2 regions of the Bacillus sp. D48C genome follow, and region 1 is predicted to be linked to the other one. Evidence: riboswitches for the same ligand, from Rfam matches in the RefSeq annotation. Region 1 holds a riboswitch; the other holds the start of a gene.
What was found. A riboswitch is a leader RNA that binds a small molecule or an ion and turns the genes downstream of it on or off. The one in region 1 is predicted to bind cyclic di-AMP.
Positions count from the first base shown of each region.

Region 1 (6,589 bases):
ACAAAGGATATTCTGGCAAGTGAAGTAAGTGGAATTGCTGTTATGTCTGGAATTTTAAGTAGTAGTAACCCGTATAGCAAAGCGAAGTCTTATAAGGAATCAATAAGAAAGTGGGCGGAAAAACATGTGTGAGAAGTATGATGTAGCGATTATTGGTGGTGGTGTAATTGGTAGTTCAGTTGCACATTTTCTAGCAGAAAGAGGACATAAAGTAGCGATTGTAGAGAAGCAAAAAATTGCATCGGAAGCTTCGAAAGCAGCTGCTGGTTTACTTGGTGTTCAAGCAGAATGGGATGCGTATGATCCGCTATTTGAACTTGCTAGAGAAAGCCGAGCTATATTTCCACAACTTGCAGCAGTTTTACGTGAAAAGACGGGTATTGATATTGGATATGAAGAAAAAGGAATTTATCGTATTGCTCAAAATGAAGATGAGAAGGAAAGAATTCTTCACATTATGGATTGGCAGCAGAAAATAGGTGAAGATTCTTATTTTCTAACGGGAGACCATGTGCGGGAAAAAGAGCCATATCTATCCGAATCTATTATAGGAGCAGTATATTATCCGAAAGACGGTCATGTTATTGCACCAGAGCTTACGAAAGCATTCGCACATTCTGCAGCGATTTCCGGTGCTGATATATATGAACAGACAGAAGTATTTGATATCCGTATTGAAAATAATAAAGTGACTGGAGTTATTACAAGTGAAGGTATTGTCACATGTGAGAAAGTCGTTATTGCAGGAGGTTCATGGAGCACGAAGTTACTCAGTTATTTTCACCGCGATTGGGGTACATATCCAGTTAAAGGAGAAGTGGTTGCGGTAAGAAGTAGAAAACAACTTTTAAAAGCACCTATTTTTCAAGAAAGATTTTACATTACTCCAAAGCGCGGTGGACGTTACGTAATTGGGGCAACAATGAAGCCACATACGTTCAATAAAACTGTGCAGCCAGAAAGTATAACTTCTATATTAGAGCGTGCTTATACAATATTGCCAGCTTTAAAAGAAGCAGAATGGGAAAGCACGTGGGCAGGATTAAGACCACAATCGAATCATGAAGCTCCTTATATGGGAGAGCATGAAGAAATAAAAGGTTTATATGCTTGCACGGGCCATTATCGAAACGGTATTTTATTAAGTCCTGTTTCTGGCCAATATATGGCTGATTTAATAGAAGGAAAGCAAGAGAATCATTTGCTAGATTCATTGCTTTCTAAAACGGTTTAGAAAGGGGATGGAAGTTTGAATTTGAAAATTAATGGTAATCAAATTGAAGTGCCAGAGAGTGTAAAAACAGTAGCCGAGCTACTTACACATTTAGAGCTAGATAACAGAATTGTTGTAGTAGAGCGTAATAAAGATATTTTACAAAAAGATGATCATACAGATACATCTGTTTTTGATGGAGACCAAATTGAGATTGTAACTTTCGTAGGAGGCGGTTGATTATGTTAAACATTGGACCATTTTCATTTCATTCTAGACTTTTATTAGGAACAGGTAAATTCCCTGATTTTGACGTGCAGCAAAAGGCAATTGACGTTTCTGAAGCTGAAATTTTAACGTTTGCAGTACGTCGTATGGATATCTTTGATGCAAAGCAACCTAATTTATTAGAGAAACTTGATGTGAAAAAATATACGTTATTACCAAATACAGCAGGGGCAAAAAACGCTGAAGAGGCTGTTCGTATTGCAAAATTAGCAAAAGCCTCTGGGCTTTGTGACATGATAAAGGTAGAAGTTATTGGTGATGATAGAACGTTATTACCTGATCCGGTAGAAACGTTAAAGGCATCTGAAATGTTACTAGAAGAAGGATTTATCGTACTTCCGTATACATCTGATGATGTTGTATTAGCACGTAAATTACAAGAGCTTGGCGTGCATGCGATTATGCCAGGAGCATCACCAATCGGTTCAGGGCTTGGTATTGTAAATCCATTAAATTTGAGCTTCATTATTGAACAAGCGACAGTACCAGTTATCGTTGATGCCGGTATTGGTAGTCCAGCTGATGCGGCATTTGCAATGGAATTAGGAGCGGATGGTGTGTTATTAAATACGGCTGTGTCAGGAGCAAAAGATCCTATTAAAATGGCACAAGCAATGAAATTAAGTATTGAGGCAGGACGTTTAGGATTTGAAGCAGGTCGTATTGCACGTAAGCGTTGTGCAACTGCAAGTAGTCCTTTAGAAGGAATGAGCGTAGTTGAATAATCGATATTCTCGCCAAGAACTATTTTCTCCAATTGGAGAAGAAGGACAGCAAAAGATAAGAGAAAAGCATGTGCTTATTATCGGTGCAGGTGCATTAGGTAGTGCAAATGCAGAGATGTTTGTAAGAGCAGGTGTTGGCAAGATAACAATTGTTGACCGTGATTATGTAGATTGGAGTAATTTACAAAGACAACAATTGTATGCAGAGAGCGACGTAAAGAATAATCTTCCAAAAGCTATAGCGGCTAAAAAACGTTTAGAAGAGATCAATAGTGATGTAACAATAGAAGCTCTCGTTCAAGATGTAACAGCTGAAGAGCTAGAAGAACTTGTTACAAATGTTGATGTAATGATTGATGCGACTGATAATTTTGAAACACGCTTTATTGTAAATGATATAGCACAAAAATATTCTATTCCATGGATTTACGGTGCATGTGTAGGTAGTTACGGTCTTTCTTACACAATCCTTCCTAGTAAAACACCATGTTTATCATGTTTATTACAGTCGATTCCGCTTGGCGGGGCAACATGTGATACAGCGGGTATTATATCACCTGCTGTATCTCTCGTCGTTTCTCATCAAGTAACAGAAGCTCTTAAACTGTTAGTAGAAGATTACGAATCACTGCGAGATGGACTTGTGTCATTTGATGTATGGAAGAATGAATATTCATGTATGAATGTGCAAAAGCTTCGTAAACACAATTGTCCTTCGTGCGGAGAGAATGCGATATACCCGTATTTAAATAAAGAAAACACATCGAAAACAGCAGTTTTATGCGGGCGAAATACAGTTCAAATTAGACCACCTCATAAAGAGGAAATGGATTTTGAGAGGTACAAAAAGCTGCTGGATGATCGTGTAAATGATTTAAATGTAAATCCATATTTATTATCATTTTCTGTGGAAGAAAAGAGATTAGTTGCTTTTAAAGATGGTCGTGTACTCGTACATGGAACGAAAGATATAAGCGAAGCAAAAACGATTTATCATCGCTATTTTGGATAGAAAAGGATGAGTGGGATGAAAGTGAATAAAGCTTTAACAATTGCAGGGTCTGATAGCGGCGGCGGTGCTGGAATTCAGGCAGATTTAAAAACATTCCAAGAGCTTGGTGTATACGGAATGACGGCTATTACGGCAATTACTGCTCAAAACACGCTTGGCGTTCAAGGGGTATATCCTGTTCCGTTAGAAGGTATTACAGAACAGCTGAATTCAATTGGTACGGATTTAACACCAGATGCAGTGAAACTAGGAATGTTATTTAGTAGTGAAATAATTCAAATTGTTGCAGAACAAATTAAAAAGTTTGGCTGGAATAATATTGTGCTAGATCCCGTTATGATTGCAAAAGGCGGTGCATCATTATTACAGCAAGAAGCAGTTCAAGCATTAAAAGAATATTTATTACCAGTAGCAACTGTTATAACACCGAATGTCCCAGAAGCAGAAGTGTTAACTGGGATGGAGATTCATAATATTGAAGATAGTAAGGAAGCTGCAAAAGTATTGCACGAATTAGGTGCTAAATATGTGCTTATGAAGGGCGGACATGCAGAATATCAAGGTAATGAAGTAATTGATTTCCTCTTTGATGGAGAAAAATTTATTGAGTTTAGAAGCGAGCGAATTCCTTCAAAGCAAACGCATGGAAGTGGGTGTACATTTGCTTCAGCGGTTACAGCAGGACTTGCGAAAGGATACTCAATTAAAGATGCTGTTCAAGAAGCAAAACGATTTATTAGTATAGCAATTGAAGAGCCATTGAATATTGGTAGTGGTCATGGACCGACGAATCATTTTGCGTATAAAGTGAATAGAACGCGTGTATAGATAAGTGAAAAGCCAGTTTTATAACTGGCTTTTTTTCTGTTTACTTTTTCAAAATACAGGAGTAATATATCAGCCAGAATATATTTTTTTGTAAACGCTGAGTCCAATTATATGGAGCGGAGGAACCAATTTGTGCGTCTGCACTAGGGGTGAATCTTTCAAATTTGAAAGTAGGGCTACTCTCAAAGTCCGAATCCGACAGCTAACTTCGTAAGCGTCTTGAGAGAGGACGGTGCCATGATGGATACATCACTTCATCGATCTGATTAGTATAGGGGAATATCAATCTATGTTTGATTTCTTTTATACTAAGGAGGATGAGGTACATGGAACTAACACTTATTTGTGTTGGAGAAGAAAGTAAGGTAGATAGTTTAAGAGATCTAGTATCATTTCAACATGAGTTAATTATTTTTACGGCAAATGAAGAGATAGCGGCTGAAGTTAGGAATTGTGGGTTTGATTGGACTTATAGTTGCAGTAAGGAGCAGGACTTTACTAGTATTTGTGAGTGTATTAAGAAGGTGATTTTACTAGGAGATGAGCTTCCAATCGTTAGTTTCTTCACAGAACACATTCGCTTTTCTTTTCAAGCACCTATTACTGTTGTTACAAGGAATAAACGATATCCAGCGAGGCTCTATGAAACAATTGGAGCTAAATTTGTCGTGTTTACGAATTGTGATAATATTTCTTTTTTATTTTTTGAATAGGGTGGAGGAAAAGAAGATGAAAGTGTTGTTACTAGGAGATATAGCGAATCGTTGGGCGATATCAGTAGAGCGAGTTCAAGAATTGGTGGTGCTGGATCCTATTTTTCCAAGGCCCTATATCATATTGCCATCGAAAGACGCTTTATATTTAAAAACAGATGTTATCGAATATGAGCAGCTACATGCAGAATTGTCACAAGTTTATATTCGCGGGAGAAATTTACGTGCTTTTTTACGAGGAGAATAAATAGTGAAATAAAAAGAGCGAATGCTAAGTGCAACAAGCTATGCACTTTATGTCATTCGCTCTTTTTATTTCGTATCGAAAAGATCATTTCTGTGAAAATGAAAGAAAAGACGAGTAAATAGATGAAAGAATATTAATAATACTCAATGTAAGCGTTTAAATAGATGGATATTTTCTTATTTTCAGTAATTTACCCCTTTACAAGTGAAATATAGAGGAGTATATTTACTCTCATAAATCATTCATAAAATTTCCAAAAAAACCTAAAATCGCTGAGTTCCAGAAATGGAGCGGGGGAACCAATTTTGTGCATCGTCACTTGGGGTGAATCTTTCAGTTTTGAAAGTAGGGCTACTCTTTAGGCCCGAATCCGACAGCTAACCTCGTAAGCGTTTAGAGAGGAGGTTTACTTTTTGTTGTTCATTTTTTGAACACTGAGTAGAGCTCAGTGTTCTTTTTTAATATTTAAATGGTAAATTTTAACAAAATGAAGAGAGGGATAGTTATGTTAGATGTTGTAATGGTCGGGATTTTTATTTTATTAGTTGCATCGATGGCAAGTCTTGCAAGTTGGTCAGATAAAGTTGTGAAAGAAGGAAAGCAATCATGATGATTGTCTTATCGGTTATAGTCGCAGCAATTACAGTGTATTTAGTGTATGCATTATTAAATCCAGAGAAGTTTTAATTAGGGGGAATCATTCATTATGATTTGGGTTGCAGTCATTATTACAATGCTCTTGTTTATTTTAGTAGCAAAGCCAACGGGGATTTATTTAGAGAAAGCTTTTCAAGGTAGCAAAACGCTAGATAAAGTATTCGGGCCTTTTGAAAAACTTATTTTTAAAATTACAGGTGTAAAAGCATACAATCAAACGTGGAAACAGTACGCATTATCATTAGTTTTACTCAATGGATTTATGATTGTTGTCGTATATTTCATTTTCAGATTACAAGGTGTGTTGCCGCTAAATCCAGCACATATTGAAGGAATGGAGCCTACGCTCGCTTTTAATACAGCAATTAGTTTTATGGCTGATACAAACTTACAGCATTATAGCGGTGAAAATGGTTTATCTTATTTATCACAATTAATCGGAATTACATTTTTAATGTTTGCAGCACCGGCAACGACATTAGCACTCGTTATGGCATTTATAAGAGGACTTGCTGGAAAAGAACTTGGTAACTTTTTCGTTGATTTTACGAGAGCGTTAACGAGAGTGTTTCTTCCTATCGCATTTATTGCGGCACTAGTTTTTGTCGCACTTGGCGTACCACAAACGTTAGATGGGGCGGTTACAGCACAAACGATTGAAGGTGCAAAGCAAAGTATTTTACGCGGACCTGTTGCATCATTCGTTTCCATTAAGGAACTTGGAAATAACGGCGGTGGATTTTTCGGAGCAAACTCTACGCATCCTTTCGAAAATCCAGGACAAATGAGTAATATTTTGCAAATGATGCTTATGATGTTATTACCAACAGCACTTCCATTTACGTACGGACGAATGGTCGGAAATAAAAAACAAGGCCGCATCCTTTTCGTGTCACTATTTATGGT
Region 1 is NZ_JBKFAQ010000004.1:404,026-410,614, reverse strand. It holds gene tenI (thiazole tautomerase TenI) at 1-132, shown strand, start outside; gene thiO (glycine oxidase ThiO) at 125-1,234, shown strand; gene thiS (sulfur carrier protein ThiS) at 1,250-1,453, shown strand; gene thiG (thiazole synthase) at 1,456-2,226, shown strand; gene thiF (thiazole biosynthesis adenylyltransferase ThiF) at 2,219-3,238, shown strand; gene thiD (bifunctional hydroxymethylpyrimidine kinase/phosphomethylpyrimidine kinase) at 3,254-4,066, shown strand; cyclic di-AMP (ydaO/yuaA leader) riboswitch at 4,152-4,299, shown strand; gene ACLBXA_RS13990 (hypothetical protein) at 4,393-4,779, shown strand; gene ACLBXA_RS13985 (hypothetical protein) at 4,796-5,026, shown strand; cyclic di-AMP (ydaO/yuaA leader) riboswitch at 5,287-5,432, shown strand; gene ACLBXA_RS13980 (SipW-dependent-type signal peptide-containing protein) at 5,532-5,636, shown strand; gene kdpF (K(+)-transporting ATPase subunit F) at 5,633-5,713, shown strand; gene kdpA (potassium-transporting ATPase subunit KdpA) at 5,733-6,589, shown strand, end outside.

Region 2 (6,589 bases), on a different contig from region 1:
CTACTACGTGAGTCATACCAGCTACCGGAACGACGATTACATTTCCCTTAATCGGAACAAGTGGTTCACAAGTTTTTAAACTTAACTGATCACCTACCGCATCATAGTGCTTCTTAATTCTGTGGAATAAGAAGATGATTGCAGGTAAGAAAATAAGTATCGACCAAACTTGTGCAAATTTAGTTAAAAAGAACATGCTCATTACGATAAAACTAATAACTGCACCAATTAAATTAACCGTTAATCTTAAAGCCCATCCTTCAGGTTTTTCCCGAAGCCATTTTAATACCATCCCTGTTTGAGAAAGTGTAAATGGAATAAATACACCTACTGCATATAGTGGAATTAAATGTTCTGTTTGTCCTTGGAAAGCTACAATTAAAATAATCGAAGCAACTCCAAGTATAATAATACCGTTTGAGTAACCTAAACGGTCTCCTCTAATCGTAAACATTCTCGGTATGAATTTATCTTTTGCAAGGTTAACCGCTAATAAAGGAAATGCAGAATAGCCTGTATTAGCAGCGAGAATTAATATTAAAGCTGTTGTACCTTGTATGAAATAGTACATGAAATTACGTCCAAATGTTTGTTCAGCAATTTGAGAAACAACTGTTACTTCTTTACTCGGAGTCACTCCGTAATAATAAGCTAAAAATACAATTCCTGAAAATAACACAGCAAGTAATGCACCCATTGCAAGCAATGTTTTTGCAGCATTGTTTGGCGCAGGATCTTTAAAGTTCGGAATTGCATTTGAAATTGCTTCAACACCTGTTAAAGCAGAACTACCTGATGCAAATGCTCTTAGTAATAAAAATAAACTAATTCCTGCAACTGGTGTTCCAATCGGCGCATGTAAAGTAGGTGAAACATGACCAGTTAAAATATTATATATGCCCACACCAATTAATATAAATAGTGCTAAAACGAATAAATAAACAGGATATGCTAGCACGGAAGCTGATTCCGTTACTCCTCTTAAATTTAATATCGTAATTAATATAACAAATATAACCGCAATAATTACGTTATGTGCATGTAAGCTAGGAAACGCAGAAGTAATTGCATCTGTACCCGCGGACACACTTACCGCAACAGTTAAAATATAGTCAACTAATAAAGATCCTCCAGCAATTAAGCCTGGATTCATCCCTAAATTTTCTTTTGATACAACATACGCTCCCCCGCCATGCGGATAAGCAAAAATAATTTGACGATAAGATAAAATAAGGGCTGTCAATAATACTAATACCCCAACAGCGATCGGAATGGAATACCAATAGGCGATCGCTCCAACACCTGCTAAAGCAATTAAAATTTGCTCTGGACCGTAAGCAACTGATGACAATGCGTCAGAAGATAAAATAGCTAAAGCTTTCGTTTTATTAAGCTTTTGTTCTCCAAGCTCCGTTGATTTTAACGGTCTTCCAATTAAAAATCTTTTAATAGATGAAACCAATGCTGTCCACTCTCCAATAATTTTGTACGAACTTTTCTGCTTGTTACAGCCAGTAAACTATTTCTTCAGAAAACAAAAAATGTCTACAAGCCATAGCGAAATAGACTTGTAGACATTATTTTTTTTGTCGCACAAGCTCCACCTTCCTTCTCAATATAACGCTTACGAGGTTAGCTGTCGGATTCGGGCCTATGAGTAGCCCTACCTTTTTCAAGGATTCACCCCATCGGATTATGTACTAATCCGTAAAAACGGGTCCCCCGTACCATGCGGTTTCAGCGATTTAGAAAATTGAAACTGTGGATTATAATACTCCTTTATTTTCAAAAAGTAAACAAAAATTTTTAATAAGAAAAAAATTAAAATGATTGCGCATAATCCGCTGAGAAATATACATAATGAATACTAAAAAATCCACAAAGGAGACCCATATGTCTAAAGAAAAGAAGCCTATTTTTTCCGATTCATATTTAGATGCAGTAGCAAATGAAATTAATCAGTTATATGGTAAACGTGAACAGGAAATAAATTTGACAGATAGAACGAAAAGAAATAAATGATTTGTCATACAAAAAAATAAAAAAGATAGCAATACACTTATATATTGCTATCTTTTTTATTTTTTCATACATCTAATTCTATTACAGATTTGTTAAAGGTCATCTCTTCATACACCTTTAAATTTTGATATATAGTTCCTAATAATGGTGCCGCTATAGAAAATTTCTCTGCTACATCCAGTAAATATCCTTGCAAGTGCTTCCCTTCAATAAATGAACCCTTTTCCATATCACGCTGCATCGATGACTTCATATCATACGAAATTTTATCAATCGTTTTCATATGTTCCTGGGCAATATTTTCCTTTACTGGAGCTCCTAATACTCTCATGATTTGTACAGATTCCTCAAACACATTACGGATAAAATCACGGCCGCCTTCACTTTCACGAATTGGTCCAATTGGTGCACGCATTAACGTTGTCACACCTGACATTACAGTAATAAATAAATATTTATGCCACATATCTTGCGTAATATTTTCACTTAAAACAAAACTAGACTTCGTACCTGCAAATGCTTTAGAAATATGCTTTACTCTCTCTGAATTTTGAGACTTAATTTCTCCAAACACAAGTCTGTTGGCAGCACTAGTTTGTACAATTTCTCCTTGATCGTTTAACGTCGTCTCGATAAAGCATAAACCGCCAATTACTTTTTCTTCGCCGAATTCTTTTTGTAGTAGTGATAAATGAGCGATACCATTTAACAATGGAATGATTACAGTATTTTCGCCAACAAACGGCTTCAAATCTTGAATAGCCTCGTTTAAGTGATACGCTTTTGTTGAAAATAAAATGACATCAAATGGAGAAGTTCTCTCTTCTTTCGTTATTAATTTCGGTTGGAAGGAAAAATCCCCGTTAACACTTCGGATTACAAGTCCTCTTTCCTCTAATTGTTTTTTCCGTTTACTACGAACAAGAAATGTAACATCTTCTCCCTTTTCGACTAATCTGCCACCAAAAAACCCTCCGACTCCACCAGCGCCTAATACTAAAATCCGCATACAGCATCCCCCTTTTCAAAATACAATTTTACAACTTTTAGTATACATAACATTATACATGTCCTCTGCTAAATAAGCTGAATTTTCACTCTCAATTGAGTATAAAACAGTGGTTATTTTCAAATAAATTTGGGCATGTTGTTTCTATAGCATATATGGAAAGGAAACAATGTAGATGGAGGCAATACAAACAATTGAGGAAAAAGGTGTAGCAACAGCTATATTCCAATTTATATTCCCGTTTTCGTTTAAAACTGGATATGAACAAAATATGTTCCCTTTCTTACAAAAAAACGATTTTCGTCCTTTTCGGCTCGATCATCTCGATGATGAAAATACATATTATGGGGAGTTTAAAGTTTCACATCAAAATATGGAAGCATACTATCTTTCATTTACAAATAAAATTCTCTTTCCTCACTCAGAGCATCAAAAGGGCTTGCAACGTTATTCAAAAGATCTTAACTTAACTGGACATTTAACAACAAACCTTATTTCAATTCCATTCAAGATACACTCTATTGATGTAACACTTTGTCCTTATGAACTTGGCTTCTTAACAATTCGAACAGAAGTAAACACTGCTCCAAACATGACTTTATCTGAAGCAATCGAATTCGCAGATCGCTTCCGTGTACTTGAAACTAAAACTGATACAAATGAGTCTATTTGTATTGAATGTAACGGAAAAAAGTATTCCCAAGTTGAGAAATTCATTTTTGGTTATTTATTTCATGGCGTAACTGATTTCTTTGAAAAGAAGAGATTAAGAAGTTCATACTTTCAAACCTTCCCTTTCTTTGAAGACCAGAGAATGTACGTCCAAACTTTATTGTCACTAAAAGAAGGTATGGAACTTAATGAAGTGGATGTTTATCGTACTTCCAGTCTTTCCGGATTAACAAGTGATGGTAAGCCATATGTGAGTGCAAGTAACCTTCCTTACATTCATAACTATTTAAAAAAACACGCTTACCAGAGATGGGCTCCAAATCGTTATTTCATTATGGAAGAACATATTTTTACATGTGTAACAAATGAAGGAGAACGCGAAATCGATAAACTTGCTAGTCAAATGTACGGAGAATTTTATTACGCTTTATTATTAAACCTATTCCATAAAATTGTTTTATTAAAAATGGCAAACGCCTATGCTGAGCTAAATATTGAACAAGATACTAATGAAATAGAGAAATTAATTTATTCGATTAATTCGTTCACTGCTAATTATTTTTCTTTAGAATTAGTATCTCAATCACAAAGTGAAGATATTTTCTTCCGCTTAAGAAAACTTTTTAATATTGAGGTTTTATACTCGAACGCGAAACAAAATCTTGATAGTTTGTTTAAATATCAAGAAAATGTCGCCTCAAAAAAAGATAGTCTCTTATTATTAATTTTAACGCTCTACTCTGTAGTAGGCCAAATGTTAGGGTTTACTATGATCGATCTTCTAAGAAACACCGATTCAAACAAAATATCGTCACCTCTTGAATTTTTCGCTCTATTAATTGCGATTAGCGGCATTGTCATTTCACTTATTTTAGGGGCTCAAGGGTTATACCAATGGGCTGTGCAGCACAAAAGAAGAAAAGCATGGGTAAAACAAACTGTACTGTCTGCTGTAAAAGAAAAAGAGGATAAAAATTAAAGAAGGTTATTTCCAAATATGTGGTATGCTGCAGTAAATGAAATTTTTATCAGCGATTTTTCAAATATATCGAATTACCGACAAATGACAGAACCGTATAACAAAAAAGGTACTCCAAAATAAAGCTTGGAGTACCTTTTTATTATACGAATTCAGCTTACTTCCCTGCTTCGATTTTCTCTAATGCAGCAGCTACTTGCTCTTCCGTTAATTCATGTTGTATTACGTAGCGGTTACGTGGACTTACACGACATTTATGAGAACATGCACGTAAATATTTCGCTTCGTTTTCTTCAGAACATAAAATTTTCTTATTACATTCTGGATTTGAACAGTTTACATAGCGCTCACATGGTTCACCTGTAAAGTGGTCTTTACCAACGATAACATGTTCTTTTTGATTTACTGGTACAGCGATACGCTCATCAAACACGTAACATTGTCCATCCCAAAGCTCACCTTGTACTTCTGGGTCTTTTCCGTACGTTACAATTCCGCCGTGAAGCTGACTCACATCTTCATAACCTTCACGAACTAACCAACCTGAGAATTTCTCACAACGAATTCCGCCTGTACAATAAGTTAAAATCTTTTTACCTTCAAGTGTTTCTTTGTTTTCTCTAATCCAATCTGGTAATTCACGGAATGATTCAATATCAGGTTTAATCGCACCTTTGAAGTGTCCTAAATCAAATTCATAATCATTTCGTGCATCAATGATAACTGTATCTTCTTGTTTCATTGCCTCATAAAAATCTTTTGGCTCTAAATACTTCCCAGTTATTTCGTGTGGGTTAATGTCATCTTCTAGACGAAGTGTAACTAATTCTGGACGAGGACGTACGTGCATTTTCTTGAATGCATGCCCTTCTTCTTCATCTATTTTAAATACGATACCATCAAAACGTGGATCATTGTTCATTGCTTCCATGTATTTTTCTGTTTGCTCTACAGTTCCAGAACAAGTTCCGTTAATACCTTCTTTTGCTACAAGAATTCTTCCTTTTAATTCAAGTGAATTACAAAATTCTAAATGCTCTGCCGCGAATTCTTCTGGATTTTCAATTGTTGTGTACATGTAATATAGTAATACTCTGTATGGTTTTGTAGTTGCCAATGTATTTCTACCACCTATCTAATTTTTAAAATCATGTATAAGTTAACGTTCATATCAAAACATATATAATAAGAAAATGAATCCCATTTTCTTTTCTTTATACTATTTTCTATCAGTTAACAAAAATAAAAAAACAAGATTACACATCAAAACACTATGGTTATGTTGTAATCCCAATATATTATATATCATACAAATGCAATTCCATCAATTAATATGCTGTATTATCGGCTTTATGTTCACATAAATTTCAAAAACAGCCCTTTAATTCACTATGTTTCCCCATGTCATCACACCATAAACTCCCAATTCATTTTACATTATCACACCATCCATTGCATAAAGGCATATAATTTGCATTAAGGAAACTTTCGTGTTCAAATGAAATTATCACATACCATATTTAAATGTATTGAAATAATGAGTAAGAATAAATACAATAATTTCATCAAGTTAACATTTTAAAGGGGAAAACTACTATGAATAAAGATATAACAAAAGATGAACATCTCCCTTCTGAAAGTACAACTGTACAATCAGCTCACTTAGCTTTAAGTGGAGAAACAAAAGGCTGGAAAAGACTGTTACCATTTTTAGGGCCCGCTTTTATCGCGTCCGTTGCTTATATTGATCCTGGCAACTTTGCTACAAATATCGCAGCTGGTTCACAATATGGATATTTACTATTATGGGTTATATTCGCTTCTAACTTAATGGCTGTATTAATCCAAACTTTATCGGCTAAATTAGGAATTGCTACAGGAAACAATTTACCTGAAATAGCTCGTGA
Region 2 is NZ_JBKFAQ010000009.1:214,292-220,880, forward strand. It holds gene ACLBXA_RS21285 (APC family permease) at 1-1,462, opposite strand, end outside; cyclic di-AMP (ydaO/yuaA leader) riboswitch at 1,607-1,753, opposite strand; gene ACLBXA_RS21290 (hypothetical protein) at 1,894-2,022, shown strand; gene panE (2-dehydropantoate 2-reductase) at 2,087-3,031, opposite strand; gene ACLBXA_RS21300 (hypothetical protein) at 3,207-4,682, shown strand; gene trhO (oxygen-dependent tRNA uridine(34) hydroxylase TrhO) at 4,840-5,799, opposite strand; gene ACLBXA_RS21310 (Nramp family divalent metal transporter) at 6,279-6,589, shown strand, end outside.
Region 2: it holds a riboswitch for cyclic di-AMP, as region 1 does, so the genes downstream of both, ACLBXA_RS21285 (APC family permease) here and ACLBXA_RS13990 (hypothetical protein) in region 1, are expected to answer to the same signal.